3 regions of the Alteromonas sp. R7 genome follow, and region 3 is predicted to be linked to each of the others. Evidence: predicted binding sites of a transcription regulator. Region 3 holds the regulator's gene; each other region holds the start of a gene.
What was found. The regulator LexA, encoded in region 3, represses DNA repair genes until DNA is damaged. The targets are predictions, from matches to a motif close to TACTGTATNNNNATACAGTA.
Positions count from the first base shown of each region.

Region 1: recN (DNA repair protein RecN) is a predicted target of LexA. The motif match lies at 8,105-8,124, and genes of this name have one in related genera.
Region 2: AC0J2X_RS13660 (recombinase RecA) is a predicted target of LexA. The motif match lies at 8,440-8,459, and genes of this name have one in related genera.

Region 1 covers NZ_JBVTQX010000014.1:32,248-42,941, reverse strand. Annotated here, with positions in the region: gene AC0J2X_RS18445 (E22 family MetX-like putative esterase) at 1-358, shown strand, start outside; gene AC0J2X_RS18440 (extracellular catalytic domain type 2 short-chain-length polyhydroxyalkanoate depolymerase) at 355-1,425, shown strand; gene AC0J2X_RS18435 (3-hydroxybutyrate dehydrogenase) at 1,418-2,185, shown strand; gene AC0J2X_RS18430 (iron-containing alcohol dehydrogenase) at 2,288-3,448, opposite strand; gene AC0J2X_RS18425 (fatty acid cis/trans isomerase) at 3,686-6,028, shown strand; gene nadK (NAD(+) kinase) at 6,119-6,994, shown strand; gene dps (DNA starvation/stationary phase protection protein Dps) at 7,254-7,763, shown strand; gene recN (DNA repair protein RecN) at 8,166-9,851, shown strand; gene AC0J2X_RS18405 (outer membrane protein assembly factor BamE) at 9,976-10,332, shown strand; gene tmpT (thiopurine S-methyltransferase) at 10,439-10,694, shown strand, end outside.
Region 2 covers NZ_JBVTQX010000007.1:294,373-305,066, forward strand. Annotated here, with positions in the region: gene AC0J2X_RS13615 (YjbF family lipoprotein) at 1-156, opposite strand, end outside; gene AC0J2X_RS13620 (hypothetical protein) at 251-604, opposite strand; gene radC (RadC family protein) at 697-1,374, opposite strand; gene coaBC (bifunctional phosphopantothenoylcysteine decarboxylase/phosphopantothenate--cysteine ligase CoaBC) at 1,584-2,813, shown strand; gene slmA (nucleoid occlusion factor SlmA) at 2,929-3,516, shown strand; gene AC0J2X_RS13640 (M28 family metallopeptidase) at 3,761-5,398, opposite strand; gene AC0J2X_RS13645 (DUF1820 family protein) at 5,588-5,923, shown strand; gene AC0J2X_RS13650 (DUF885 domain-containing protein) at 5,962-7,713, shown strand; gene AC0J2X_RS13655 (hypothetical protein) at 7,716-8,225, shown strand; gene AC0J2X_RS13660 (recombinase RecA) at 8,473-9,225, shown strand; gene AC0J2X_RS13665 (Y-family DNA polymerase) at 9,225-10,694, shown strand, end outside.
Region 3 covers NZ_JBVTQX010000006.1:205,688-216,381, reverse strand. Annotated here, with positions in the region: gene plsB (glycerol-3-phosphate 1-O-acyltransferase PlsB) at 1-2,293, opposite strand, end outside; gene AC0J2X_RS11830 (sensor domain-containing diguanylate cyclase) at 2,561-4,846, shown strand; gene AC0J2X_RS11825 (COG1470 family protein) at 5,019-8,579, shown strand; gene lexA (transcriptional repressor LexA) at 8,692-9,318, shown strand; gene coxB (cytochrome c oxidase subunit II) at 9,901-10,694, shown strand, end outside.

The DNA.
Region 1 (10,694 bases), on a different contig from region 3:
CAGTATTGTGAACTGGCTGCGTGAGCGAGCAAAGACCCGGGCAAAATCCATGGACGCAAACCACCTTTTATATTTGGTTCGAGCTTGCCAGCTCTTCGTTGCTGGACATCAAGGTAATCTTGAGCAAGGGCTGGCGTCGATAAAGGCGAAAACGCTGTTTATTCCAGCTCAAACTGATTTGCTTCTTATGCCCTACTTATCGCAAAGTGCACACCAAGGTTTAACTGCAATGAATAACGACAGCACATTGGTTACGCTAAATGGCAAATTAGGTCATTTAGAAGGCGTGACGAATGTATCCGCTCAGGCTCAGGCTATTCGCCAATTTTTAGAAAATGATAAGGCAGCAATGCAATGATGAAATCTACCCCCTTTTTACGCCACGCGCTTTGTCTGTCTGTATTAAGCGCACTTGCCGTTAGTGTACCGGTATACGGTAACGAGTCATCTGCGCAAGACGCGCTCCCTTCACTCACCATTGATTTAAATAACGTTACCGTATCTGGCTTATCGTCAGGCGGTTACATGGCAACACAATTTCAGTTAGCACACAGCGACTGGGTAAAAGGCGTTGGCGTTATTGCTGGTGGCCCGTACTTCTGTGCACAAGGTGATATAACCACTGCCCTGGCACAGTGCGTGAACAAGGTAGAGGGAGAAATTAACCTTGAAGCGCTGAATGAAAAAGCCAAACAGTATGAAACTGAAGGAAAAATTGCGTCGCTTTCCAATATGAAAGACACAAAAGTCTGGCTTTTTCACGGTACGCAAGACACCAGAGTGATTGCACCAGTGAGCGATTTATTATTTGAGCAATACAAATTGTGGACAGACACACAAAATATTGCCTATATCAATGACAAACCGATGGCTCACCTTTTTCCCACCAAAAACAATGGGGTTAACTGCATGAAATCAGAGAGCCCCTTCATTGGAAACTGCGATTACGATGCAGCAGGTGCCATGCTCTCTCATCTTGTTGAAGATGTTTCGACACCCGACGAGTCACTGTCAGGGCAAATTCATTCAATTGATCAGCAAAAAATAGCGGGTGGCGATGCCAAAACATTAGCAAGCGAAGGTTTTGTGTATGTGCCTGAAAGCTGTGCACAAGGCGAGCCGTGCAGAGCCCATATTAGTTTCCACGGCTGTAACCAGTATGCCGATGCCGTAGGCGATGCCTACACTACACAAACAGGGCTGAATGAATGGGCTGATGACAACCATATTGTTGTGCTTTATCCGCAAACTAAGAAGTCGTTATTCATGCCGTTAAATCCACAAGGCTGTTGGGATTGGTGGGGCTATGCCTCTGGCGATTACGCCAACAGGAACGGCGCACAAATAAACGCAGTAAAACAGCTGCTGTTTTCATTAAATAGTGCACCTTCACTAAATAAATCCAACGGAAGTAACAATGACTAAGCGCACAATATTTATCACGGGTGGAGCAAGCGGCATTGGCTTTGGCATTGCTGAGTCAATGATGAAACAAGGGCACCATGTGATCATCGCCGACATAAACGAACAGGCAGCAAAAGAGGCTGTGACTCGACTTGCGCATTTAGACGGATCGGCCAGCGCAGTAGCGGTAGACGTATGCGATGCAGAACAAGTCGCAGCGCTACCTGAGGTACTAGGGAAACATACCGTTGATGTGCTTATAAACAATGCCGGTATTCAGCACGTTTCGCGCATCGAGGACTTCCCTGCAGATAAGTGGCAGCAGCTTATAAATATTATGCTTGTTGGCCCTGCTCTTTTAACCCAAGCGTTTTTACCTGCCATGCGTAAGCAAAATTACGGGCGCATTATCAATGTAGGATCTATTCACTCGTTGGTAGCCTCGCCCTATAAGTCTGCTTATGTAGCGGCGAAGCATGGGCTCTTGGGTTTTGCAAAAACCATCGCCCTTGAAACGAGTGACTGTGATGTGACTATCAATACCCTTTGCCCTGCCTATGTGAAAACACCATTGGTGGAGAAACAAATTGCAGCACAGGCAAAAGAAAATAACCTTACCGAGGAAGAGGTAATAACAAAAATAATGTTAGAGCCCATGCCTAAAAAGCAATTTGTTAGCGTTGACGAACTTGCAGATACCGCAAGCTTCTTAATGTCGCCCAGTGCTCGCAATATCACAGGGCAAACCATGGTGCTTGATGGGGGCTGGACGGCTCGATAACCCTCAAGCTTTTTAACGCTTAGCTTTTAAAGAATATTTCTTTTCACATAAAAAAGACTGCAATGAGCAGTCTTTTTTTCGTTTAATGTTTTCGCAAAAGCGTTATTCCCAAAGAGATACGTAGATGGCAACCATTTCTTCAATGGTAGGGATGCGTGGATTATTGCCGGGAGAACCTGATGCCAGAGCTTGTTTTGCCATTGTTGACGTCGCTGCAAAAAATGCCTCTTTATCAATACCGAAGTCGGCAGGCGTAGGTACCTGCAAATCTGCATTGAGCGCTTTTAGTTCGTTGATAAGCTTTTGATTCGCCACCTCATCAGAGTCACTTTGCGTAGCAACACCCATGGCGCGAGCACATTGTGCATAACGCACTGATGCACTTGGAATAGAAAAGGCGGTAACCGCGGGCAACAACATGGCATTCGACAATCCGTGAGGCACATGGAACGCTGCACCGATAGGCCGGCTCATTCCATGAACAAGGGCCACTGAAGCATTTGAAAAGGCAATGCCCGCGAGCGTTGAGCCCAGCATCATTGATTCTCTCGCCGTTTCATTTGTTGGGTCTGCAAATACAGTGCGTAGATTAGGCGCAATTAACGCCATGGCTGATAACGCCTGTGCATCACTGTAAAGATTAGCTTTGCGGCTAACAAACGCTTCAATAGCGTGAGTAAGCGCATCAATGCCTGTATCGGCTGTCACGCGGACAGGCAAACTTTGCGTTAATGAATAATCGATTAAGGCTGCCGTTGGCATAAACCCTAAACCAACACACAACATTTTTTCTGTGGTATCTTCGTCGGTGATAATGGTAAATCGCGTTGCTTCTGAGCCCGTTCCCGCTGTTGTGGGAATAGCAATGATCGGCAGCCCCGCTTCATCTACAACCCGCGGGAATTTGTAGTCTCGCATTTCGCCACCGTACTTACCCAAAATAGCGATGGCTTTTGCGCTATCGATGGGGCTTCCACCACCTAAAGCAATGATGCTGTCATAAGCGTGGGTTTTGAATGCATCCACACCGCGATAAATAGACCTCACCGTGGGCTCTGGCACCGTATCTGAAAATACATCGGCGCTTATTCCTGCCTCCTCCAGCACTTGCACTATGGCAGCACTATATCCCAACTCGACCATAACTTTATCGGTAACCAGTAAAGGTTTATGGCAGTTGAGTCCTTTTAGCGTTTCAGCAACCCGCTGACTCGCCCCTTTCCCTATGTGCATCACTCTTGGCAGAATAATTTGATGAGACATGTTTCCCTCGCTGCGAATTCTTTTCATCAGCATACCTAGTACAACGCCCAAAGCAATGACAATGTAAAAATAATGTTACCGCCCCACTACCTCTCCAGCTTTCCTCCAAATACATACAAATGCGTGGTTGTTTCCATTGCCAAGCGTTAATGGTTAATTATTAACATCACCGTACGTGAAATGAGTGATAAACTGATTAGAACTTTTCTGTGGACTACGATTATGAAGAAACTCGGTATGATTTCGTTGCTTATAGCAATTATCGCTATAGCGATATGGCAATGGCCGAAACCTGACGCTCCTTTACTTTCATCAAACAACGTCATGCCCGCCATGGAAAATTTGCCCGACAATTTCTTTGACACACAAGTAAACCCAGTACTAACGCAGCGCTGTGTTGTCTGCCACGCCTGTTACGATGCGCCATGCCAACTAAAGATGTCATCTCCAGAGGGTATAGCCAGAGGTGCTAACAAAGAAAAAGTCTATGAAGGGACACGACTCACCGCTGCCCAACCCAATAGAATGTTTCTCGACGCCCACAACGTAGACGCATGGCGAGAGCGTGGCTTTTTCGACGTGCTCGAATCGAAAGAAAAACCTAACGCTTCGCCGACCCAATCTTCGGTGCTAGCGCAAATGCTTTTACTAAAAAAACAGCACCCTTTGCCCAACACCGCTCATTTAGGTGACAATTTCGATATAAGCTTAAATCGACAAAACCAATGCCCAACAATAGATGAAATGGGCGGGTACATAGCAGGCCAGCCCCTGGGAGGCATGCCCTACGCACTGCCAGCCCTGTCGGATGCAGAGCACACTACACTCATTCAGTGGTTAAACCATGGTGCGCCGTTACCTTTACCCAAAGCGCTCTCACAAGAACTGAATGAGAACATAACTGATTTGGAAGTGTGGCTTAATGGGGATAGCAACAAGATGCAGCTTTCCGCACGCTATATTTACGAACACTTGTTTACGTCTCACCTCTATTTCGAAGATATTTCAGAAAAAGGTAAAACGCCTCAGTTTTTTAATCTAGTGCGCTCGCGTACACCACCCGGACAAGCGTTAGATATTATTGCTACTCGCAGACCCTTCGACGATCCGGAGGTCGAGCGCGTTTACTATCGTCTACAGCCAGTGCATTCAACTATTGTGAGTAAAACACATCAAGCGTACGCCATTAATAAAACACTGATGGATAAATGGCAATCGTGGTTTGTCGACGCAGAATTTTCTGTAGAAACATTGCCATCATACAAACCCCAAGTGGCGGCCAACCCATTAACGGCCTTTACCTTATTGCCAGTAGAAAGTCGTTATCGATTTATGCTTGAGCGCGCGCAAAACACCATTATGGGTTATATCAAAGGTCCCGTGTGCAGAGGACAAGTCGCGCTTAACGTCATTAACGATCGATTCTGGGTGTTCTTTGTCGACCCAGACATTGCAGCATCTGAAAAAGTAAATGCTTTTTACGCTTCTCAAAAAGAAAACCTTCACCTTCCCGCTGAAAAGGATAGCTCAGCCCTTGCGGTAAACTGGGTTAAATACGCAAAGCGCCAAGGCGAATATATGCGTGCAAGAACCACCTTTTTGAACAATGAATTCAAAAATGAAGAGCATTTGAGTGTGTCGAGTATATGGGATGGCGACGGCGATAATACTAATGCTAGCTTAACCGTATTTCGTCACTTCGATAATGCCACAGTTGTTAAAGGGATGGTTGGCCAGCCAACTAAAACTGCATGGGTGATTGACTATGCCTTATTAGAGCGAATTCACTATTTACTCGTGGCGGGCTTCGACGTTTACGGCAACTATGGTCACCAACTAATGACCCGTTTGTATATGGATTTCTTGCGCATGGAAGGTGAATCGAACTTCCTTAATCTACTTCCTCCAACTACCCGCCATGACCTTCTTGACGATTGGTATCAAAACGCGAGCCCTGAACTTACCGATTATTTGGAAGGCGATATCAACAGTTTCGAACAACCTTCTGGCATAGCGTTCGAAACAGATAATCCTCAACAAGAACTTTATCAATTGTTATCGCAATACTTGGCTAAGGTTCAACCGAACGCCTCAACCTACAATAAACGTTTGCTATCAGCTGAACAGCTCGAAGCATTAGAGCGCTTAGATTCACTTCCTGCTCAACAAGCGACGTTGATGCCTGAAACTACCATGATTGTGATTCAAGACGACAAAAACCCAGACAACATTGATGTATTCACTGCCCTTAGAAATAGCGCGCATTACAATGTAAATAGCCTATTTGAAGAAGAGGAAAACCGGGAGCCTTCTAAAGATTCAATCACGCTAGTTCATGGTTTGTTAGGCAGTTACCCTGACGCATTCTGGTATATCAATGCCTCAGAGATAACGTCTTCGATTGAGAAGCTTAAATCCATTAAAAGCGAAGCCGATTACAAAGCCCTGCTCGACGATGTTGGCATGCGCCGAACCAACCCTAACTTTTGGGCGTTTAGTGATAAATTAATGCAATGGTCTAGCGAGCGCTATCCTATTGAAGGCGGTCTTCTCGACTATAATCGGCTAGAAGATCGCTAAACCTTGCGCTGTGTGCCGTTTAACGCTTTTCTTTTGCAAAAAACCTGTGCTAATGTCCAACCATTGGAAATGAAAGGACATTAGCATTCCATGCCCTATCAAACCGTTGCTTTAATTGGAAAACCTCAGCACGCTGCAACCCACGACAGCCTGAACATTCTTGCCGAATATTTATTGGCAAAAGGCTGTAAATTATTGGTTGAGGAAAGTATTGCTGAAGAACTTGAAACCGAAAACTTCAAAAGCTGTAACCTTGTCACTATTGGCAAAGAGGCTGACCTTGCCGTTGTGGTAGGTGGTGACGGCAGCATGCTTGGTGCAGCACGTGTGCTCGCTCGCTTTGACATTCACGTTGTCGGTGTAAACCGCGGAAATCTCGGCTTTTTAACTGATATCCACCCCGATGATATTGTTCAACAACTTGACCTTATCTTTAACGGTGAATGCGTAGTAGAAGAGCGCTTCTTACTTGAAGTAGAAGTTTATCGACACGAAAAGCTTAAAAGTAACAACTCTGCTGTAAACGAAGTGGTACTTCACCACGGAAAAGTTGCCCATATGATGGAATTTGAAATTTACATCGATGAGCAATTTGTATTCAGTCAGCGCAGCGACGGATTAATAGTAGCCACACCTACAGGTTCAACGGCTTACTCTTTATCAGCGGGCGGCCCTATTATTATGCCCAAACTAGATGCACTTACGTTGGTACCCATGTTTCCTCACACACTTAGCAGCCGTCCAATCGTTGTTGATGCTGACAGTCAGGTATCGATGAAAGTATCAAAGGTTAATAGTGACTCGCTACAAGTGAGTTGCGATAGCCATATTGTCCTGCCGGTGCTACCTGGCGATGAAATTCGAATAAACAAAAGCGTAGACAAACTCCATCTTGTTCACCCTAAGGGCTACAGCTACTTCAATGTACTTCGTAAAAAGTTAGGTTGGGGTAGTAAGCTTTACTAACCTCCCTGCTCCATTTAGTTGATTCCATGTGCATTTATTACATAAGCCTGTAGCATTTTCTTGATTGCTACAGGCTTGAAAAATAAAGATTTTTTAATCTTCTCTAATTTCCTTAACGAAAACCAAGACTTATAGAAATATAAGTTTTCGGCATACCTGTTGCACCTATTACAACAAGTCGTCAGCACAAGGTCTTTGTTATTTGGCCTAAATGATGTTTCGCATCCCGCTGACTTATTTGCATTCAATAGGAGATATCATGAGTAACACCAATATCAAATTTACAGCCCCTGGAATGGATAACGATGCAGCTGCCAAAACAATCAAGGTATTGGATCAGCGATTGGTTGCACTATTAGATTTACAGTTAACGTTGAAGCACATTCATTGGAATGTAGTAGGACCAAATTTTATCGGTGTGCATGAAATGTTGGACCCGCAGGTAGATGCGGTACGCGAAATGACCGACACAATTGCAGAGCGAATTGCCACGTTAGGTGGCGTACCTAAAGGTACACCGAAAGCCATTGTTGAAGGTCGCAGCTGGAACGATTATGAGTTGGGTAAAGGTTTAGTACTTGACCACCTTAAGGCGCTGGATGCCGTATATGACGGTGTAAATGGTGACCATAGAAAAGCGTTAGAGCTTTTAGGTGAAATTGACCCAGTATCGGAAGATATGATCACCGGCCAACTTGCAGATTTAGAACAGTTCCAGTGGTTTGTGCGCGCGCACATTGAGTCTGGCAGCGGTGAACTTCAGCAATAATGTATAATTGCTGGTAAACCACATAGTCATTCGGACTACCTGCTATTTAATTGAAATTGAATTTTAAGGAGAGCTTACGCTCTCCTTTTTGCTATCAGGTTCTCTACTGCGTTGTGGAATTGTTTACCGCTTGCTTTTGAGTTATTCAGCTACTTAGCATTGAGCTAATTTACTACTGTATAACCACTGTAACGAACGCATCTAGCGCAGCCTATTATTAATGGGTTACTCATAACCACTCCTTTTTAAACGCTCTATAAACTATTGATTTATTTAAACTTTTAACAATCCACTTTAATTTTTAAGTAAAATATTTACGACTTAACTTTACACGGAAAAAATACTGTATATATTATCAGTTACTGTATATATCATCATGTTCAACTTTTTTCGAGTGTGGTTATGTTAGCGCATCTTTCTATTTCAAATTTTGCTGTTGTAAAACAATTATCGGTTCAACTGGAAAACGGGTTGACTGCTATAACCGGCGAAACCGGTGCTGGTAAATCCATCGCCATTGATGCTTTAAGTTTGTGCTTAGGCGAGCGCGCCGACGCAAATGCGGTGCGAAAAGGCAGCGCAAAAGCGGAGATCATTGCTCACTTTTCTCTAAACGGCAATGTATTAGCTAAAGCCTTCCTCGATGAACATGAGCTCACCTCAGATGAAGATGAGAATAGCTGCTTTATTCGCAGAGTTATTTCAAAGGAAGGCCGTTCAAAAGCTTTTATCAACGGTATTCCCGCCTCACTTCAGCAGTTAAAAGGCTTAGGCCAGTTTTTGTTGGCCATTCACGGTCAAAATACTCACCTACAGTTGCTGAAAGAAGACCATCAAAGGGAATTAGTCGATGGTTACGCTAAGCACAACGACATATTAGTGCAGGTTAGAGAAACCTACTCTCTTTGGCGTGATAAGCAGCGCACGTTAAAGGCGCTTCAAGAACAAGCCCAGCAGCGCGAAGACAGAATTCAGCTGTTAACTTATCAGGTTCAAGAACTTGATGAATTCGCCATTGAAGAGGGTGAATTTGAAGAGTTAGAAATAGAGCACAAACGCCTGAGTAACGGGCAAAGCCTTTTAGAGCAAGCACAGACTAGCGTATACAATTTATATGAAAGCGATGAAGGCAACGCACTGTCAGTTATACAAAGCAGTATTGAACGTTTAGGCGAATTAGAGGCGCACGACGCTAGTTTAACGCCAATCATTGCAATGCTTAATGATGCAGCAATTCAAGTAGAAGAAGCGGCAGGAGAGCTACGTAGCTACTGCGATCACTTAGAGATCGATCCACTTCGCTTACAGCAAGTTGAGGCGCGCTATGCGAAGGCGATGGAACTTGCCCGTAAACATACTGTGATGCCAGAGGGACTTTATCAGCATCACCAAGAGCTAGCCTCCGAATTCAATGCTTTATCGGAACAGGAAACACTGTTAGGTACGCTTGAAGGCGAAGTAGAAGAAGCACGAGCAACGTATTTAACCGCGACCAAAGCGCTTTCTGAGAGCAGACAACGTGCTGCTGGTAAGCTAAGCGAAGATATTGAAGTGCAAATTCGCCAAATGAATATGCCCCACGCAAAAGTGGATATTCAGATTCAATACGACGAACTTAAGAAGCCGGTGAGCACAGGTCTAGATACCGTAGAATTTAAAGTGTCTACCAACCCTGGTCAAGATGCAGACAAATTAGAAAAAGTCGTATCAGGTGGTGAACTTTCTCGTATAGGACTGGCTATTCAGGTTATCGCGAGCGGCCATCACGCTACCCCTACTATGATTTTCGATGAAGTCGATACGGGCATTAGCGGCCCAACAGCATCAATCGTTGGCGGGCTTTTACGTAAATTAGGTAAACAATCGCAAGTAATGTGTGTTACCCATCTACCTCAAGTAGCGGCACAGGCACATAATCAATTGTTTGTTACCAAGCTTACCGACGGGGAAAGTACTGAAACCCAGATGTTGGCGTTGACGAAGCAAGACAGGATCGATGAGCTTGCAAGACTATTAGCCGGTGATAAAGTAACCAAATCGGCGCTAGCGAATGCAAAAGAACTGCTTAAAAGCGCAGCATCGAACTAAAATGCAGTTGATTGGTCATAGTTGTCAATGTAGCATGCCTTCGCGCTTGCAATAAAACAGTCTCGAAATTCGCTTTAGCGAAGTTCATTGACACTAACAAAGGCAATACTGGACAAATTAACGCATGAAGTTGCAACACCTATTAGTAATTCTTGGTATCACACTAACATCAACCGCTTGCTCGAACTGGATTTATCGAATCGACGTTCCTCAAGGGAACTTCCTTGATCAAAGAGATGTGGAAAAGCTGCGCGTTGGAATGACAAAAGAACAAGTTATTTATGTACTAGGTAACCCTGTTGTTCAAGACTCATTCGACGATGACACTTGGTACTACGTTTACGATATGAAGCGCGGTATGAAAAAGCGTGGTGAAGATTTTCAAAAGCAAATGGTGATTAACTTTGTAGACAACAAAGTGACAACGGTTGAAGGTGACTTCGAGTTATCTGAAGACTTCAATACACCGCTTGATAACTAATTTTGTTTAAAAGGTAGCGTTTCTCGCTACCTTTTTTTGTTTCTAATACCCTTCATAAAAACGTCTGTTTTTTTAGAGATATATCGCTTACTTACTTGAGGTTTATATGGAACATAGTTTTTGGCACAGTAAATGGCAAAAGAACGAGATTGGATTTCACGAACCTGAAGGGAATGCACTTCTGGTAAAGTATGCGTCTTTTCTGTTTGGCGACGATAGTCCTAGCACATCTTTAAAGCGCATTTTTGTACCACTATGTGGAAAGACCCGAGATATTGGTTGGTTACTCTCCAAGGGTTGTGAAGTGGTTGGTGCTGAGCTAAGCGAAGTGGCTATTATACAGCTGTTTGAAGAGCTAGGTG
Region 2 (10,694 bases), on a different contig from region 3:
AGCTTTACTAGCAGCAATCTCTTCAACGGTATAACTAACTGTTCTATCTTTTAGCGCGAGCTTCAGCGTGTTGTAATACGCTAGTGACGTGGTGGAACATCCGGAAAGAAAAAGGCAAACAACACCCGAAAGGGCAAATAAAGTGTGTAGTTTCATTAAAATGCGCCGACAAAAACTAAAAACAAATGAACTTTGCTATAAAAATAAAAAAAGCCGCTAAAAAAAGCGGCTTTTTCGAATACTCTTAAATTTACTGTACGGTCGGTGCGTAAGTAAATGTAACAGGTACGGTGATGGTTTTTGTTACAGAACCAGAGGTAGTTACAGTAACAGTTTCGGTTGTACCTACGCACACACCATCAACGATTTGGTCGTCACCTTCACAAGTAGGTTGACCTGGATCAGTACCGCCATTTCCTGGTGCATCAGCAGAGTTGTTGTTTACAACACCCGCAACGATACCCGCAACAACAACACCAGACGCGATCATACCGCCGCTTACGCCGCCGATGCCAGTAGTACCACTACCACCTTCACCGTCTTGTGCGTTAACGCCTGCAACCATAGTTGCAGCTGCAAATAATGCAATGATTGACTTCTTCATAACAGTCCTTTAATAAAATAACCCACTAAATCCTATGCTAAATCATTTTCAACCATTTGACTAGATTATAATCGACAAATGACTTAGATTTCTTATCTTAACAAGCCTCGCTGTGCGAATGAAACAGTTTCTTTATCACCAACCACAAAATGATCTAAAACTGGCACATCGATCGACGCCATTGCGCTTTTGATCTCTGCGGTTAATCTTATATCCGCATGACTAGGCTCAGCAACGCCTGAAGGATGATTATGAACCAAAATGATCGCGGCTGCATTATCGATCATTACTTGTTTGATCAATTCTCTTGGATAGACCGCTGCACTGTTTATCGTACCGTTAAACATAGTACGAAAAGCAATAAGCTGATGTTGGCTATCAAGCATTAAAAGCGCGAACTTCTCACGTTCACAGTCTCTTAGCTTTGCCTGTAGATAACGTTTAGTATCATCTACATTATTAAAAACGTCCTGACGCTTCAGCTTTATTTCCAAATTGCGTTTAAATATTTCAAAGCCCGCCTGAAACTGCGCATACTTGCACGGTCCAACTCCCGTTATTTTGGCAAACCGTTCTTTCGTTGCCGTTACCACACCCCTTAAGCAGCCTAGCTCGTTGATAAGTTCATGTGCCACAGACACAGCGCTTTTTCCTTTTACACCTTTTCCCAGCAATACAGCGATGAGTTCGGCGTCACTTAAGCTCTCAGCCCCATGCTGCAATAACTTTTCTCTTGGCCTTTCATTCTTTGGCCATACTTTTATCGACATTCATCTAGCCCGACTATTCTATAAAAGGTTGTTTATAGATGAATGGTGACAAAGAAACGACTGTATAAAAGACGGGTTTATTAACGGTTTTTACCACCTTTAAGGACTGCTTATACGCCGCTTTCGAAACAAGACCTACTTTCGTTCAGCTATCCGATTTTTTGTCACCATGGTAGGCTAACGCTAATTTCGAGATTTTGTGTTCTTCTATGTCTATTGCTAATAAAAATATTTTGCTAGGTGTTACTGGCGGGATTGCCGCTTATAAAGCACCTGATCTTGTGCGCAAGCTTACTGCGTTAGGCGCAAACGTGCGTGTGGTTCTAACAGACTCTGCCGCAGAGTTCGTTAGTTCATTATCACTTCAGGCTGTGTCAGGAAATCCAGTGCATCGCCAGCTGCTTGATCCTGCTGCTGAAGCCGCAATGGGGCATATTGAATTGGCAAAGTGGGCTGATATCCTACTTGTTGCCCCCGCAACCGCAAACACCATTGCTAAGCTTGCTCACGGTATGGCAGATGACTTGCTGACTACACTGTACCTTGCAACAACAGCGAAACTCTTTATTGCTCCTGCCATGAATCAACAAATGTGGAAAGCGGTAGCAACAAAGCGCAACATCGATATTTTAAAAGAGCACGGCGTAACCTTTATTGGCCCGGCAAGTGGTGAACAAGCCTGTGGCGATGTGGGTTCAGGTCGAATGGTTGAGCCTGTTGATATTGCCAATGTAATAAATGACGCAGAGAGAGACGCTTTATCCCTTTCTTCGTCGCTAAAGGCGTTATCGGGAAAGAATATTACGATAACAGCGGGACCAACCAGAGAGCCTTTGGACCCTGTACGATATATTTCAAATCACAGCTCAGGAAAGATGGGGTTTGCCATCGCTCAGGCAGCAGCACTCGCGGGGGCAAATGTAACCTTAGTGGCAGGTCCTGTGTCGCTTGAAACGCCCGAACGCTGTGACCGTATTAATGTCACTACCGCAGAGGAAATGCTTAATACTTGTCAAACGCTTAAAGCCTCCACAGATATATTTATTAGTACGGCTGCTGTAGCAGATTACAAGGCCGTGAGCGTTGCCGATAATAAAATTAAGAAAACCGGTGATGAGTTAACACTTACTTTTGTTAAAAACCCTGATATTCTAGCAACTATATCCACCAGCCAAGACAGACCATTTTGTGTGGGCTTTGCGGCCGAAAGCCAAAATGTAGAAGATTATGCGCGTTCGAAGCTAGCCAAAAAGAAGCTAGACATGATTGCGGCTAACGATATTACTGCCGAGGGTCTGGGGTTTAACAGTGATAAAAATGCACTGCACGTAATATGGCAAGATGGTGATAAACGATTACCTGCAACCAGTAAAAGCGAGTTAGCGGGTCAATTACTTGCACTTATTGCAGAGCGCTACGCTTTAAACAATAAAAACTAACAGATGCTTATTAAGTGTCGATAATAAAAACGATAAATATAAACGCTTTGGTGTAAGCCAACTTAACATGGAGCCCGAGTTGCTATAACTCGGTAGCGGAGGAAATACTTTCGTCATGCCTGCTGTCAAAAAAACAAATCGCAGAGCTCAAATTCTGCAAGCACTTGCTGGAATGTTAGAAACCAGCCCAGGTCAACGTATCACTACTGCTAAATTAGCGGAAAAAGTGGGAGTGTCTGAAGCGGCACTTTACCGTCACTTTCCAAGTAAAGCGCGAATGTTTGAAGGGCTTATCGAGTTTATTGAAGAAACACTTTTCACGCGCATCAATAAGATTGTGAATGAAGAGAAAGACTCGCTTACGCGTTGTCAGCTTATTCTTCATCTTATTTTGGGCTTTGCTGAGAAGAACCCGGGTATTACTCGAATATTAAATGGTGATGCGTTAATGGGTGAACAAGACCGGTTGCGCGCGCGCATAGCAAAGCTTTTCGAGCGTTTAGAAACGCAGCTTAAACAAGTGCTAAGAGAGCGCAAGCTACGCGAAGGTAAAACCCTTTCTGCAGATGAAGCGATTATCGCCAACATGATGATTTGCTACACCGATGGCCGTATTAATGGCTTTATCCGCAGTGGATTTACGCGTAAGCCAACCGAGCAGTTCAATGAACAATGGGCTGCTTTCAAGCAAATGTTTGTTTAGAACCCAATTAAGTTACGACTAAGGCGCTTTCAAGCGCCTTTTTTATTGCCTGTTTCCCATTCTATATTGCATTGATACTTTTCAAAATTAATATGGAAAGTGCAATGAAATCAAATAGCTGCCGAGCACAGCCCTCAGCGTTCAAACATGCACATAATTCATTACTTCAGTCACTATCCATAAACTACAGGCACAAAAAAAGCAGCATAAAAATGCTGCTTTTTAATGTTTAATAAATATGGACTTACTTGCTAAACGTGTTTCCAAAGAAATCGCCATCGTTCCACTTAGGCTTGTTTTTTTGGTTTGCTAGTGTCCAACCAATTTGCGCGTTAACCTTGGTGAAAGTCTCTGCCGCATTCCAGTTGAATGGCTGGTTAATGTCGTCGCTAGGTTTGTGGTAGTGCGTAGATAAGAACTGACCAAACACCTTGCTGCCATCTACGTTAGGATCTTTAGACTTCAGACCCGGCACCATAAACACTGAAGGCACACCTTGCTTTACAAACGCATAGTGATCTGAGCGAGTGAATAACGCTTGCTCAGGCCATGGATCAGGGCTTAGTTCAATGTTGGCATTCGCCGCCGCTTTTTCCACTGACTCTTGCAAATCACTGTGGTTCGCGCCAAACGCAATAACGTCTGCAAACTCGTAAGTCAAAATTGGCATATCTAGATTTACGTTCGCCACCATTGAAGTAACCGGTACAGTTGGATTACGAGCAAAATAGTCTGCACCTAGCAGGCCCTTCTCTTCACCCGTTACCGACACGAACAGAATTGAGCGCTTTGGCTTTTCTTCCATTTCGCTAAACAAGCGTGCAGTTTCTAACATCACTGACGTACCAGACGCATTGTCCATGGCGCCATTGTTAATGTTGTCTTTCTTCACGGTCTTGGCAAAACCGATATGGTCAGAGTGAGCAGAGAAAACCACGTACTCGTTTTTAAGCTCTGGGTCAGAACCTTCAAGTACACCCACAACATTTGGGCTAGTAATGGTGTCGTGTACGCTCGTCTTACTGATATCAACCACGCCATTTAACGCAAAGCCTTGCGGTACTTTGTCGGCTTCAAGCTGTGCATAAACGTCATCAAGGCTCTTTTCTGCGCCTTCAAATAACTTACGCGCAGCGCCTTCACTCATGTAAGCGCCACCTTTAAGCTGAGAAAAGCTGTTTGCAGGCTGACCACTGTCGTCTAACCATGCCATACGCGGCGTATGGATGTAGTTCAAACGGCTTTGATAAGGGCGTACCTTTTCATTTTTAGGCGTTGTGATAGTGATCATGCCAATAGCGCCATTGTCTACCGCATACTTTTGCTTTTGATAGCCAGACGCAAAGTGAGCGCCCTCTTCTGATGGAAAGTCACTTGGCTTACCAGCAAGCGCTACAACAACCTTACCTTTTACATCTAAGTCTTCGTAATCGTTGTGAGATAGCTCGTCAGCCACAATGCCGTAGCCCACAAAGACCATTTCACCTTTTACATTAGCCTCGGTGCTAAGCAAGCTCGGGCTAGCTAGATATTCTTTCGGGTAGTCAAAATCGACGGTTTCGCCGTTTTGCGTGAAAGTAAACTTGGGAGACTCTTGAACCAGATTCGCTTTGCGAAACGCTACGTTTTGCATGTAGCCGTCTGTACCCGCTGGCTTCAAACCATATTTAGCAAATTCGGTCGCAATATATAGCGCCGCAATTTCATGGCCACGAGAGCCCGTGTCACGACCTTCAAGCAAATCATCTGCTAGGAAAAACAGGTGCGATTTGATTCGCTGTGTATCAGGGTTAAAAGCATTGTCTGTCGATGCGTGGTTATGGGCAGTAGCAGCAAAGGTCATTGCTGTCATTGCACTACCTATAAGGAGTTTTTTTATCATTCTAATTTCACCATATAACTAAGTGTGCATCATGGTAACGCAGTTAATAGGCGGAATACCATTAAACTGCTTACGTTTACCATGTGTTTCCTACCGTTGCTCGCATTTTATGAGCAAGGTAAAATTGCCAGTCGCATGCCGGCTCAGCTTCCGGGTGTTTTTATATTTTTTTAGTGAAGAGCAGCATCTATGTCAAAAGACGACATTCTTTACCGCGTTCAGTTCATCAGCAACGGTGAGCGCTATGAGTTATACGTGAAAAGCCTTATGCAGGGCGCTTTGTTTGGCTTTATCGAGATAGGTGACTTTGTGTGGGATACTCACACAAGTGTTGTTGTAGACCCTAGTCATGAAAGGTTGAAAACCGAATTTTCTGAAGTAACAAAAACTTATGTACCGATGCACAACATTTTGCGCATTGACGCCGTAAATAAAAAAGGTTCAGCCAAAATTACTAAATTAGAAAATAAATCTGATAAAGTAACTGCTTTCCCTAGTCCAATATATACACCAACGAAAGAGTAACCGCCGGGTCATTCCGGTGAAGGTTGCCGGAGACCCTTATGTATCGCTATGTTTTAGCAGCATTATTATTTATTTGCAGCGTTAGCTCATCTGCAAAGGACCTTAACGATGAAAGCTTGTATCAACTACTTGATGACATTTGGCAATACGAGCTTTCGGTTTCCCCGCTTCTAGCTTCTCGCGAAGGCGATACTTCACTCGCTCACGTATTACCAGACAACTCTCCCAAAGCCCTGAAAGCACAAAATGAACAATGGCGTACTTTTCAAAAGACCTTAAGTCAGTATAAAAAAGAAGACATCTCTACTGATGCTTATATTGCCTTGCTGATGCAACAATATCGTTTAGCTAACTATGTGGACGAATATACGTATCGCGCGCATTTAGTGCCTATCAATTCAGAATATGGCTTTCACGGTGCAATGGCCTCGCTTCCTAATTTATCCACCTTTAAGCGCGTAGAAGATTATCAGGCCTACATTAGCCGCCTAAATGCGCTTAAGCCTTATTTTGACCAACAAATTGCGTATATGAAACAGGCGCTAAAAGAAGGCTACACGCAGCCTAAAGTCGTGCTGAAAGGGTTTGAGAACTCGGTGGCGTCATACATTGTTGAAAATGCCGAGGACAGTGGCTTTTATTCTCCATTTACCCGTTTTCCAGAGTACTTTACTGACGAGCAAAAATCAGCGCTAACGGAGCAAGGCAAGGCTGCCATAACCAGCAGCGTATTGCCTGCGTATCAAATGTTCTACGACTTCATGGTAGATGAATACATTCCTAATGCCCGTGAAGATATTGCCGCGAATAACTGGCCTGATGGCGTGGCGTATTACGCCAATAGAGCCAAGCATTACACCACCACGGATATGACGCCTCAGGAAATCCATGATTTAGGGTTGTCTGAAGTAAAACGCATTCGCGCGCAAATGCAGCAAATTGTGGATGAGCTTGGCTTTGATGGCGACATTAACGAATTCATTACGTTTTTACGCGAAGACCCGCAATTCTATGCCACCAGCGCTGAAGATTTGCTGAAAGAGGCGTCGTTTATTGCAAAGAAAATGGACGCAAAACTTCCTTCGCTCTTTGAGTATCTGTCAAGAACACCCTACGGTGTAGCGCCTGTACCAGACGCTATCGCGCCCAAATATACAACGGGCCGTTACATTCATCCTAGCCGCGATGATCAGCCAGGATATTACTGGGTAAACACGTATGCCCTCGATAAGCGCCCTTTGTATGCATTGCCTGCACTGACCTTGCACGAAGCAGTGCCTGGCCACCATCTTCAAATATCGTTGGCAGCAGAGCTTGAAGACTTACCTATGGTACGTCGTAACACCTATATTTCAGCGTTTGGTGAAGGCTGGGGTCTGTACTCTGAGTTTTTAGGTATTGAAGCAGGTATTTACGAAACGCCGTACGACAACTTCGGTCGCTTAAGCTACGAAATGTGGCGTGCGTGTCGCTTGGTTGTGGATACCGGTATGCACACGATGGGCTGGAGCCGTCAACAAGCGGTTGATTATATGATGGAAAACACCGCGCTTTCAGAACACAACGTAAATACTGAAATAGACCGCTATATCTCTTGGCCAGCGCAAGCCTTGTCTTACAAGATTGGTGAAATCAAAATTAAAGGCCTTCGCAAGAAAGCAGAGAAAGCATTAGGCGAGCGTTTTGATGTGCGTAAATTCCACCGCGCCGTGTTAGAAAACGGCTCAGTTCCACTGTTTATCTTGGAGCAAAACATCAATACGTTTATAGAAGAACAAAAGGCACAATAAACATGATCGTTGCATTTGGTGTTATTGGATTACTTATCCTGTTTTTAATTTACTTTGTGCTGCGAGCGCAGAATTTACAGAAAGAGCTGGCGCTATTGCGTCACTCGAATAAACAGACCAACAACAAGGTTACGTATGCTTATCGCAACCTTGTTCTTGTTACAGATGCGTTAGAGAAAAATCTTACTGCGCGTATTGAAAGTGCCTATAAAAGCCGCCTTATCGACCAAACTCAATACAATGCGCTGCACCCGCTTATGCGCAACTTTTCGACTATCGTCATGGCCTGTTGTGAGAAAGGGATGTCATTTGAGGAGTCACTGAATAAGGTGCTGCTTAATGAAGAAGTGACGCTTGAGGAAATTCGTGAGGTGGTGAAAGCACTCCCTAGCAACGTACGTATGGTGTGGTCAAAAAATACGGCCGACGGCTTCATTGCTTTTTGCCAAACCGTTACAGCAACAGTAAGCGGCACGACTACAAAGGCTCAAAAAGAACCATCTGAAGAGTAACATTTTACTCTATGTCTCTCGTCAGCGCTTATACAGCGCTAACTGTATGGCAGGGTCGTCTGCTTTGCTATGTAGTAAGGCCTGCGACCCTAGCCATGTTCCCACTCTTTTAAAAGTTTAATCTTTTTACCTTTCCAAACTAATCAGTAAGTTAGCGTTTAAAACAACAAGTCAAAAACCTTTTGTCTTGAAAAGGGTTATTGCTGCACTATAATACTGTATAAAAATACAGTTTATTTTGAGTGCCATGAATAAATCGTTATCCGTGCTTAATAACCACCCGCATATTTGGCGGGCCAGAGATCAGAGACAAAGTGAAACCAAGTTTTCACTGGGTTTTCCGCGTCTGGATAAAGCACTTAACGGTGGCGTTACATCTACAGGTCTTGTCCGTATCTCTTCGTTAACCGGCATGGGTGAACTTTCACTCTTTAAACAGGTTATATGCCAACACCGTACGCATAAGCTGGTGGTATTTATTAACCCTCCCGGGCTACTACAGTCGCCGTGGTTAGAAAACTTGGGGCTTAAAGCGCAACAAGTTCTGGTAGTAAAACCAAGTTCTGAACAAGAGTCTTTGTGGGCAGCAGAGCAATGTTTAAAAAGTACGGCTTGCCATTGCGTAGTGCTGTGGAGTAATGCTGTAAATCAAAAAGAAGCGCGACGCCTGCAGGTAGCGGCAACGCATAATGATGCGCTGTGCTTGCTGTATACTCCACCGCAACAGCAGGCCTCACAGTTAGGTTACCCAAAGGCTAACATGGGGAGCGATTCACAAGCCAACCTGACGAATGAAAGCGACAGTGCATTACCCATTACTTTGGATATCGCGCTAAAGGGTAAACCCCACGCTTTGGCGGTGAACATACGCAAGCAGCGTCATGGGTGGCCCAAAGATAACATTGTTATTTCCCATCGGTGGACCCCCGACAATCACGCCATTAAATGGGCCATGGCACACAACACGCTTTCCGATCAGGCATTACACTCTGTGAGCTAATGATGCTGTGGGCTTATATTTACTGCTATCAACTAACTTTAGACAGCCATATCAAAGCGGCTAGAAGTAAGCGTGCACATAGCCAATTGCCGAAGCACGAAACTAACAACCAGTATTCAGCGTTAGCGTCGAATACTCCCGTTGCAGTGTACTGCAGTAAAACAAACAAAATTACGCAGTGTAATGATATTGCGAAAAAAGAAGGCATTGAAATTGGGCATGGGCTAGCCCAAGCAGCGGCGTTATGCCCTTACGTGCATATTCTGCCTTTCAGTGAAGAAGCCGAAAAGCATATGCTGACGCAGTTAGCCCATCGGCTTTATCCACTGGCTTCTGATATCGTATTAGACAACCACATTCACTCAAATAGTTTCAGCGGTCTGGCAGTAAGGCTAGATAACCTAACTCATTACTATGGCGGTCATAAGCCACTGTGGAAAACTTTAACCCAAGCTCTGGCAGAAGCAGATATTCGTTATCATTTTGCTAGCGCATGGACAATTGAGGCCGCAAAAGTATTAGCGCTTCATAAATTTAATACCCACTTACATACACCCGATGACATAAAAAAAGCGCTAAGTACGTGCCCGCTTTCTATTACGGCTCTATCCCCTAAAGTCATTGACTCGTTGGCAAGGGTGGGCGTTTCCTGCGTACAACAGCTACTGGCCATGCCGGTACAAGAACTGGGTCGGCGCTTTGATAATAACACTATTATGTATCTTACTGCGTTAAGGGGAGAAACCTTTCCACGCGTTACGTTATTTAGGCCTTTGGAGCACTTCGATAACTTTATCTTATTGCCTTTTGATATTGAAAACACGCAGCATCTAACCCCTTTTGTCACCCAACAGTTTGAGCATTTGTCTCACTATTTACGGGCAAGAAACTTATATACATCCAGCATCAGTGTACATATTCATTTCAGAGAAGCACCTGTAATGGATATTAATATACGTTCGGCACTGCCTCAGTCCTCAGTACAAAGTTGGCTGCCCTTGTTTAGTCTTAAAACTGAGAATCTGGTGTTGCCTGAGCCAGCCACAGCCATTGCGCTTACCTGTCAGCAATTTGAAGAAATGGATACGCAGAATGGCGACTTTTTTAGCGACAGGTTTAACGATATTGCACAAAAGCAATTAATTGGGCGCTTAAACGCGAAGCTAGGCGATAACAGTACGTTTCAACCTCGCGCTGCCGACAGCCATCAGTTTGAATATATGACAGTGACAGAGTCGAGCACCGGTAACTGTGCCGGTAATTACGCTTATAGCAGTGACATTACGCCCACCTTCACCTTTGATGTACCTAAACCGCTTATTCAGGCTACCCAAATTTGCTTTGGCCCCGTGCGATTACACAGCGAGTGGTGGCATGACAGCCCAACAAAGCGCGATTATTTCATCGCCCAAACTGAGCAATGCGTAAGGCTTTTAGTGTTTAAAGATGAAGAGAGCCGCTGGTGGGTG
Region 3 (10,694 bases):
AGCTAGACAACACATTCTTATCGTAAAACTCTGGTGAGCTTAGCCCGTAGAGAGCAGATAAGCGTTCAGCCACTTGCTTACTTTCGCGCTCAAGCGCACTTCGGCTAATCACTTTTTCTTTATCAAGAATGGTCAATACCACCGCGTAACGCTGAAGCGTTTCCTGCATACATCGGCTTAACAGCCATGCTGAGTGGAATTGTTTGCAGTGTGCATCTGGCGGCAACAGTTCATCGCCCTCCTGACGCAACAATCCTTTGTTTAGTAGCGCTGTTATAAGCGCATCAGTATGCGCAAGCGCCTCATCTTGGGTAAGGTGCAAGAATAGCTCTTTTTGCAGCAACGGATAAAGCGCCGCAATAAGCTGAAAAATACTGTTTTTCGTGGTGCCTTTCTTCGCGAAGATAGACGCCATAATAAGACCTGGGATCGCGAATAAATGCAAAATGTTGTTGCGATAATAAGTAAGGTATACCGCTGATTTTGGTTGAGGACTGATCAAACGCCCATAATCGTCTTCTTTTACGTCAAAGCGGCCTAATTTCAGCGTATCGCGCAGTAGCTCTTCCGCTGATGAATCCGGAATGGTGGCATCATCGCTGAACGGTACCGCTTTAAACAAGTCCATGAAATCGCCCATTGCTTGTTTTAACTCAGCTTCACTCATGGTCTGTCGTTTAGAAGACAGTAAGCATAACGACGCTAACGCCATACCATTTAATGCCGCTGCGCGGTTAATTCGCGTCATGACATTATTGGCCAGTTCGTTAACCGCAGGTGTCAGCCACGCTGGTTTTTTCTCTGGCTCGGCATCGCGACAATCTCGCCAGTTAGGCACATGATTTTCAAGAAACTGGTTAAGCGCAATGGGTTCGCCAAAATTCACGTATCCGTGACCATAATTCTTGAGTTTACGAATAGCTGAGAACACCTGAAGGTTAGATTCTTTTTTCTTCTTAGAGCCTTTGAGTTCGTTCAAGTAGCTCTTCACTTCCATCACGTTCTCATAGCCAATATAGACAGGCACGATACTAACGGGACGGTTAACGCCTTTGAGCATGGCTTGAATGGTCATGGCTAGCATGCCCGTTTTCGGTGGGATCAAACGGCCGGTTCGGCTGCGGCCACCTTCGGGATAGTATTTTACCGAATAGCCTTTGTTAAACAGCAGCTCTAGATATTCTCTGAATACAGCTGTGTAGAGCTTGTTACCTGCAAAACTGCGGCGTAAGAAAAAAGCACCGCCACGACGGAACATTTTTCCAACCGGCCAAAAGTTCAGATTGATACCTGCAGCGATATGTGGCGTAACCATACCTTCGTGATAAATCACGTAGGTCAATAATAGGTAATCCATGTGACTACGGTGGCACGGTACGTAGATGATTTCATGACCATTAGCCGCCAATTCACGAATGCGATCGGCATGACCTACACTAATACCGTTATAAATTTTGTTCCAGATACGGGTAAGTAGCCTGTCGCCAAAACGAATTAGCCCTTCGCGGTAGTCTGCCGCGATTTCTGTGATGTAGGTTTGGGCAGTCTCTTTCGCTTTTTCATGAGACACCTTCTTGCTTCTTGATTCCTCAGCAATAGCGCGACGCACTGCATCAGAGCCCAACACACTATTATTGAGTTCTTGGCGCTCTAACAGCGTAGGGCCAGTCATGCTTTGGCGCTTTCTTTGAAAGTGAGTGCTTGCTACGCGCACAAGCTTATGTGCAATACTTTGGTCACTACCATGTTGATTGGACATCGCGCGTGCAGAAACGGCTTTAGAGTAGTTAATAAAGTTGTCGCGGCCCAAAAACAGCACAATGAACAACTTACGAAGCCAACTTGGCGCCGCTTTATCAGCAATGAGATCGCTTAAGCCTGGCTTACCACGACCCGGGGCACGGCCCCACGTCACATAGACAGGAACAACTTGTAAATCTAGGTTTTCATGGTCTCTATGCAAATGAAAGAGGTCAGTAAAAACGTCTTCAATTCCCGTATCTTTAGCCGACGAACGGAAAAGAGGCTGGGTTTTGCGTAAAAATAAGGTCGACGAATACTCTCGCCCCGCTAATGTGAGGGTTTCTGTAGGACTAGGTAAACCTAGCGCTTTAGTCGACATTCTCAGTGCAAGTTGGTCTGTCACTGAGTTGGTGGGGAGTAGATAAACGATAGGTTTACTTTTATCTATTCCTAATTCGGTTTCAACGTTAACTGGAATGCTGTGGGCTTTAACCAGTAACTTAACAGGATAATGAAATACCGACAGAAGGGCTTTTCGCATCCACGACATGAATTATGTAATCCTATGAAATAAAAACGGGTGAAGTGTAACACAAACGCGTCACAATCTCGCGACAAGCCAATTTCATCGCTTCTCATGCTGTAATGACTATCCATAACATGGGAAGTTCAAAAGCGCCCTTCTCCTTTTCTTGTGAGTCACAGCCATTTCTATAATGGGTTCGAATACAGAGAACGTAACATTAGCTGTATTTAATTGCGGTACAGCCGGACTGTTACTACTTTTATAAGGGTAAATGAATATGAGCAAGCAGTAGTGGATGATCAAAGCCGGTTAAAGACAATTGATGACTTTATGCTCAATAGCGAAGTGCCGTTAGATCTTGATGATTTAATGATGGTGCTCGCAGAGGCATACAAGGTGCCGATCGCACTCATTGGCGTCGTCGGAGAGTTTGAAGAAACCTTTAAAGCACACTACGGAACCACTCTTTCTAAAGTCACTCGTGAACATGCGTTTTGTAGTCATGTTGTTGAAGAGCGCAAGCAGGTGGTTGTTAGCAACGCGCAAGAAGACCCACGGTTTATGCATAATCCTCTCGTCACCGGAGAGCCTCACATTTGTTTTTACGCAGGAACGCCGATCGAGATAAATGATCAGGTAATCGGTGCCGTATGTTTAATTGATACCGTGCCAAGAGAAATAGACGCAAAACACTTAGAAGTTTTAGAGAGAATAGGTGCTTTGGTTAGTCAGCATATTTCGCTTTCAAGAGAACACGAAGCGCTTAAACGCGAGCATGGGCTTATTGAGAAGTCTCCTATTGTGTTGGCAACGTGGCGCTATGATACGTCGTTGAGGCTGGTGTATATCTCGAAAAATAGTGAGCGTGTATTGGGAGTTTCACCCCAAGATTTGCTCACTGGAACGGTGGCATTGAGTGAGGTGCTGTCTGAGGAGGCGGAGGGTGATTTTACCTTTGCTATGCAGGCCCACATGGAAGGTGTTGAAACGCACACCTGCCGTCTTCAGATAAAGACGCCAACGCGTACTATTTGGGTGAGCATGATATCAACGGCAAATTTTCGCGAAGACGGCATGTTGTACTCGGTTCAAGCATTTTTGTTTGACACTAGTGACCAAAAGTATGTGGAAGATAAGCTCAACAAAACCAATCAGCGGATGCGTTTATTACTCGAGGCTTCAGAGTTAGGAACATGGGACTGGAACTTGGCCGCCGATGTTAATCAAGTCAACAAGCGCTGGTGCGACATTGTTGGTCTTGAGTATGAATACTATGACAGTGGCTCCCGCTTTTTTAGACAGCTCATTCATCCCGCGGATTACGTCAAAGTTGAAAAGCAGCTCAACATGCATCTAATTGGTAAGAGCAAAGTCTTTAACACCACATTTCGCATGAAACACACTGATGGCTCTTGGGTTTGGGTTGAAAGTTATGGGAAAACCGTTGAGACAGATGCCCAAGGTAAGCCGGTTCGTATAGCAGGTATTCATAGAGATATAACGCAACGAATGGAAAGCGAACTGCATGAGAGAAAGAAAACCCAGCTCCTTCAATTTATCAATAAAACCCGGGCATCATATCTCCAAAACAATGACTTGACGATGGCGTGTCAGTCCGTATTGGCCGAACTCATAGATATCTCAGATAGCCAGTTTGCCTTCGTCGGCCAAATGAAAGGAGACGGTAGCTCATCTAGACTTTTCATTCATGCGATTTCTGAAATTGTTTGGGATAACAGTAGCTTTTCTCAATATGCAGAATACAAAAAACGAAACCTCTACTTTAGTAACTTCGACAACCTTTTTGGAACCTCAATTTTAACGGGAGAAGTTACCATTAGTAATGCGCCAAACAGTCACCCTAATTCCAAAGGTGTTCCGCACGGTCATCCGCGCATTAGCCGATTTTTAGGCCTACCAATAAAAGTGAAAGATAAAGTAGTGGGAATGGTCGGTTTAGCGAATAAGTTTGATACCTACACTGACGAAGATGCTGAGTTTCTACAGCCCTTTTTAGATGCTTTGGCTGGCTTGTTCTACGCAGTAGAGCTTGAGGAAGCCCGAGCCGTTGCTGAAGAGAAGCTTAGGCATTTGGCGATGACTGATTCTTTAACGGGCCTTTATAACCGACGCGCGTTCCTTGACGAGTGCATCTCATTTTCAAAACAACATTGTCGAGGATGTGTTGCTATTGTCGATATTGATCACTTCAAAAAAGTAAACGATACCTACGGTCACGATGCTGGAGATCAGGCGCTTATTGCTGTTGCGAGAAAAATAGCTAAACATAATCAAGCGCCAAATGTCGTGGCTCGATTAGGAGGAGAAGAGTTTGCAATAGTCATGATAGGTGACAAGAAAGAAGAGATCCATAGGCAGCTAGAAGCACTGCGCATTGCTGTTGAAGAAGGAAGGGTGACCTACAAGACAGACACTATGAATTTATCGATCAGCATCGGCGCAACATTTATCAAAGACACCTTTGAGGCGGATTTCAGCGCCCTCTTATCGCTTGCTGACAAGGCGCTGTACAGAGCCAAGGAGCAGGGCAGAAACCAAGTCGTATGGGATGAATAATAATAGTACGTGGCTTCGCCTACATTAAATATAAGCGTATACGCTCAAGGCGCTGTTGCTAGATTGATAAAGTTAAGTTATAAAAAACGAATATTTTATTAAACTTAATAATTAGGCTTGTTTTGAGCTTTTAACTAAAAAGCCGACATGCCTTTTAAATCAGGGACGATGTATGAAAACTTCGCGCTTGGGTTTTTCTGGCCTTTTTTCTCTTTTAGCTCTAACTGCGTGTGGTGGTGGAGGTGGCTCTGATTCTTCTCCACCTACAAACCCACCACCTCCACCTGAGCCGACAGCACTAGAAATTTTATCAAATCCTTTAGATTACTCAGAGTCACGACTAAACTCGGCGGCAACCACCTATGCTGATGCGAACTACAGTGGAGAAACGAAAGTCTCTACTGTGGATATCAGCGCAGTACAAGAGGTTTACATCACGCTCTTTGGTGACAATACAAGTGGCTCACCCTATGTAGATCAATATGATATCTACACCTTCCTAGATGAGAACGGCAACGTTGAAGGTACGACCGAGTGCTATGAATCAGGATCAGTAACATACTCAGGTAAGCTTGATGAAGACACGGGTAAAGGAACGATTACTGTAGACTATGATCAGTGCATTCAATATTACGACTCCACTCGGTATGACGGACAATTTTCGCTAGTTATTACTGACGCAGGTGAAAACAGCTCCGAAGTAACGTCTTATTTCACTACTTTGTCTATGCTAGACGGTGGCGTGCGCACAACATTAAAAGGCTACTTAAGTGTTGATTTTCGCTACCGCCCACAAACAGGTACGTTTTATGAAGAGACGAGGCAGTATCTTACTGTCACGCACAATGGTGAAACTTACAAGGTCAGTGGCACATCAGCAGAAGGGGTGACAAACAACACCTTCGTGTCTGAACTTAATGGTTCAATCTACATTGCGTCTAAAGGCAAATTGGACTTTGCATATTCTTCTGATCAGGGCGACCTTCCCTATTCGTCATCTGGCTCGCTGGTCGTAAAAGGAGATAAAACGGCTGGAATTGACGTTATTGATGGCGCAGTTCGCTATGGCGAAGATAACAACGGCGATGATATTTACGATGTAGGTGTATACTTTAATAATCTAACAGCGTTTGCCAGCGGAAATCATACTGGCCTTGCGCTTTCAGATATCGATGCGATATCCGTACCTCCTGTAGTGAATCAGCCTTATTACTATGCCTATGAGACTGTCTATACCACAGATGAAGTCACCGTTGAGCCTGGCTACTATCATGATTCAGATACTCCCGACTCAGAGCTGGTGATTTCGTTTCGCTGGTATGTAAATGGTGTAGTCCTTGACGATGTTAATGGTACCACGCTGCCACCTTACAGCGCAGTCTTCGGTGATGAAGTTAAAGTTACCATGGTGGTGTCAGACGGTATTAACGTTGTTGAATCCCAGCCTACTTTCGTTGAGATCGGCAATTCTCCTATGACGCTCACTGCATCGAATATGCCTGAAGTAGTAACTGCGGGCGGATACGTAGAGTTTACCGTATCGATGAGTGACCCAGACAGAGTTGACGATGACGTCGCGGGACAGCTTATTTCAGCGCCTCCCGGTGCTTCGTTAAATGCGGAAGGTCTGATGACCTGGAATGTACCTGCGAATCAACTTTTCAACGCTCAAACTTATATGTTTAGTTTCGCTAGCTTAGACGGAACTGAATCCCAACAAACGCTCGAAATCACTTCTTATGCGGACAAGGCCCCGGCTTATGCTCGTACTACTGTGATGACACCAATTTATAATCACGGCTTTGCTATTGCTTCGACCAATGGTGTAAGTGAACTTATCACGGTAAATGCTCGCAACGTGGGCGCATTTTCGCTAGAAGGCAATACGCTTAAAAATACCTATGTGTATCCGTATAAACTGCCAACTAAAGGCGAAATTAGAAGCGTGCATACCCAAGATGTTGATGGTGACAATAATGATGAAATCTACCTTCTTACTCAACAGGGATTGTCTGTAATAAAAGACCGCGAAAGTAACGCAGAAGCGGTGTTTATTATTGAAGATAGTATTATTTCTGGCTTATTTTACGACATCAATGGTGACGGAGTTGATGAAGTTGCTTATTTATATGGGAGCGAATATTACAATGCGACTTCTATTGCCATTGTAGATGTTCGCACAGGTGAGCAGTTGCAACAGTACGATATTGACGGCGTCAATAACCTTGCTTTTGGTAACGTAGATGATGACGCATCGATAGAAATGGTAACGAACAATGGTTATGTATTTGATATCGAAAGCGGTGCCAACCAATGGCTATACGGTAGCGGGTTCAGCGACGCATTTGTTGTGCTGGGTGATATGAATAACGATGGTGTAGATGAAATCATCGGTGCCGATAGTTGGAATGATATCTCAATCTACTCAGCAGTATCGAAAAGCAGTTTGGCAACGGCGGAACATGGTGACATTTGTGATATCGCCTATAGTAAAGAAAGCCCAGCTACAGAAGGAATAGTGGTTGTCTCCGAGTGTCAGTGGGGACAAGTTAGAGGTTTTGCATTAGAAGCGGGACAAATCTCTGAGCAGTGGGCTCTTAACCACAACACTTACAGTGGCATGTCACTTCTCATTGACGATTTAGACAATGACAATGTGGACGACATTATTTGGACTGGTGAGAATCAAATTTTAGTAGCGCAACAAGATGCCAACGGTGAATATGCCTTGTCAGATATAAAAGGTGCGCCGCGCGCGAGTAGATATCATGCCGCGGGTTGGGCACCTTATGGCGATAATGATGAAAGAGCCGTCTTTGTTAGCGATACAAGTAGTTACGAATCATCTATTCAGATTTTATCGGTAGATAAAGAGGATAACTTTGCGATAAGTGCTGAGGTTGGCGAAGATGTCTATAACTATAGCAAACCGGTCGTTACAGACTACAACAATGACGGTGTGGGTGAGTTACTAATAGGGGCACTGGATTATAGTTCGTCGTTTAATGTCGTGAGACTTACAGATAACGCTATTCAGTGGACACTGAACAATAATCAGAATAGTGAAATTTCGTTTATTGAAGCCATTGACGTAAATAACGACAGTTACGCCGATGCAGTTATTATTGAGAACAATCGACTTAAAGCGTTTGATATCGAGAATCAGGTGCTTATCGACTCAATCATTAACGATTTTTCAATTAATGCGCTTGCTGCCTCTGAAAAAGACGGTGTGCATTATTTTGCTGTTGGGGGCTATAGTTCGCTCAAGCTCTATAAAATGCAGGATGGTGAATTTGTTGGATTGAATGAATTGGAAACCAATTGTGACCAATTGCTCACGGTAAATTTTGATAGTGATAGCGAACTTGAATTTGCGTGTTTAAATAGAAACTACAACACCATCAATGTTTATGACGTGGCGAGCGGTGCATTAGAACTCAAAGACGCTATAGCACCGTCATTCTACCCTCAGTATATAGCGGCTGTTCCAACGACGTCGTCTAATCAGTCGATTCTCGCTATCTACCAGCCTAACGAGAATGACTATTCGTACAATTATTATGACAGCATCGCATATCGCGTGGTTGAGGTTGATAATAAAGGCAATGTGGTGTGGCAAAGCCCTGGACTTGGGCTCGATAATGTTGAAGGCATGCGCACACGTCAAAATAGTGATGGGGAGCTGGAGTTACAAATTAGTAACCCGAACATGGCTCTTCTCGTAAAATAAGAGGAAAGCACTTGTCGTAGGCTATTGCAGATCGCAAAAGACGCGGCAAGTGCTTGTTATTTAGTTTTAGGTGTATATACTTACAGGAACTGTATGAACAGACAGGTCTTTTATGCGCCCACTCACAGCTCGACAAACCGAAGTTTTAGAACTTATTAAAACAACCATGTTAGAAACGGGAATGCCGCCTACTCGTGCGGAAATAGCCCGTCAGCTTGGCTTTCGTTCTGCTAATGCAGCAGAGGAACATTTGAAAGCATTGGCGCGTAAAGGCGTGATTGAAATTTTGCCTGGTACGTCTCGTGGCATTAAGCTCAATATCCCTCTTGATAACGACGCACAAGAAGAAGAAGGCCTACCGTTAATTGGGCGTGTTGCAGCTGGTGAGCCGATCTTGGCGCAAGAGCATGTTGAATCGCACTACAAAGTCGATCCTGCACTGTTTCAACCCCATGCCGACTTTTTGCTACGCGTTAACGGTATGAGCATGAAAGACATTGGTATTTTAGACGGTGATCTTCTCGCTGTTCATCGCACTACTGATGTACACAACGGTCAGGTGGTTGTGGCGCGTGTAGATGAAGACGTCACCGTAAAGCGTCTAGAGAAACGCGGGCGTGAAGTATTGCTTCATGCTGAAAATGATGAGTTTGCACCAATAAAAGTTGATTTGGCGACTGAACATTTTGCGATAGAAGGTATTGCGGTGGGTGTGATCAGAAACGCTGACTGGATGTAGTATTTTAGCTTGTTTGTATAAAAGCGGCGCGTTAGCCGCTTTTTTTATGTCTTTTGTTCCTGTTTTTTTCTTCAATCTGCCAACTTAGGTTTTATCCTGCCCAGCAAACCTGTTAGTTTTCTTCGCGCCTATTTTTATCATTACTCACGTTATTCTTTCTATGAATGCTTCAAGTATTTTCCATTTTTTATTGTGAATTTTGTTTGAAATCGACATTGAGTCATCGATTACTTATTGATTTCTTAACTAGTTAGTCGAGCATTTACTTTAACCCCGTGTTCAAAATGCCTGTTTGATTCCAAGGGCATCCCACAGCAATCGCTTTCTCTTTTTTGCACTTGAAATCCCCGCGACCATTTTAGTAAATGATTAAAAATTAACCACTTCGTTAAATTTTTAATAGAAAAGACTAGACGGCACGACATTATTGCGCAATTCTTATACAGAGATTAACAAAATAATAACAATGACTCTAAATTTGTTTTACAAGTTGAGGTTATGGGTCAATCGTTCGCAAACCATTTGGTAGGGCATCGCGCAAATTAATCAGCGTCTTTGACCACGCCATTACGGAGGTGCTGAGTGAAACAACTAACGACCGTTTTCGCAAAATGGTGTTCTAGTATACCAATTTTGCTTTTTTCCCCTTTGCTTTTTGCACAAGAAGCAAGCGAAGAAGCCTCTTCGCTTAATTTGAGACGCGGTGCTACCGACATCAGTGGGCAGGTATACGACCTCCATATGTTGATGTTCTTCATTTGTGTAGGTATCGCGGTTGTAGTTTTTGGCGTGATGTTCGCCTCAATGTATCTACATAGAAAATCCCGTGGCGCCAAGCCAGCGAATTTTCACGAAAACGTGAAGGTCGAAATTGCTTGGACCGTTATTCCTTTCCTTATTCTTATTTTCATGGCGGTACCCGCAGCGAATACTCTAATTGCTATGGAAGACACGTCTGAGCCTGACATGACGGTGTTAGTAACAGGCTCTCAATGGAAATGGCATTACAAGTACATGGATAGCGATGTCGAGTTTTATTCTTTACTCGCCACTCAGCGCGAGCAAATAGAAAACAAATTTCAGAAAACAGATAACTACCTGCTTGAAGTTGACCGCCCTCTGGTTATTCCTACTGGGAAAAAAGTACGCTTTCTTATTACTTCTGACGACGTTATCCACTCTTGGTGGGTTCCTGACTTTGCCGTGAAAAAAGATGCCAACCCCGGCTTTATTAACGAGTCTTGGGCCAAGGTGAATGAGCCGGGTATTTATCGCGGACAGTGCGCAGAGCTTTGTGGTAAAGACCATGGCTATATGCCGGTTGTGGTAATTGCTAAAGAACCCGCCGAGTTTGAAAAGTGGATGGGCGAACAAGA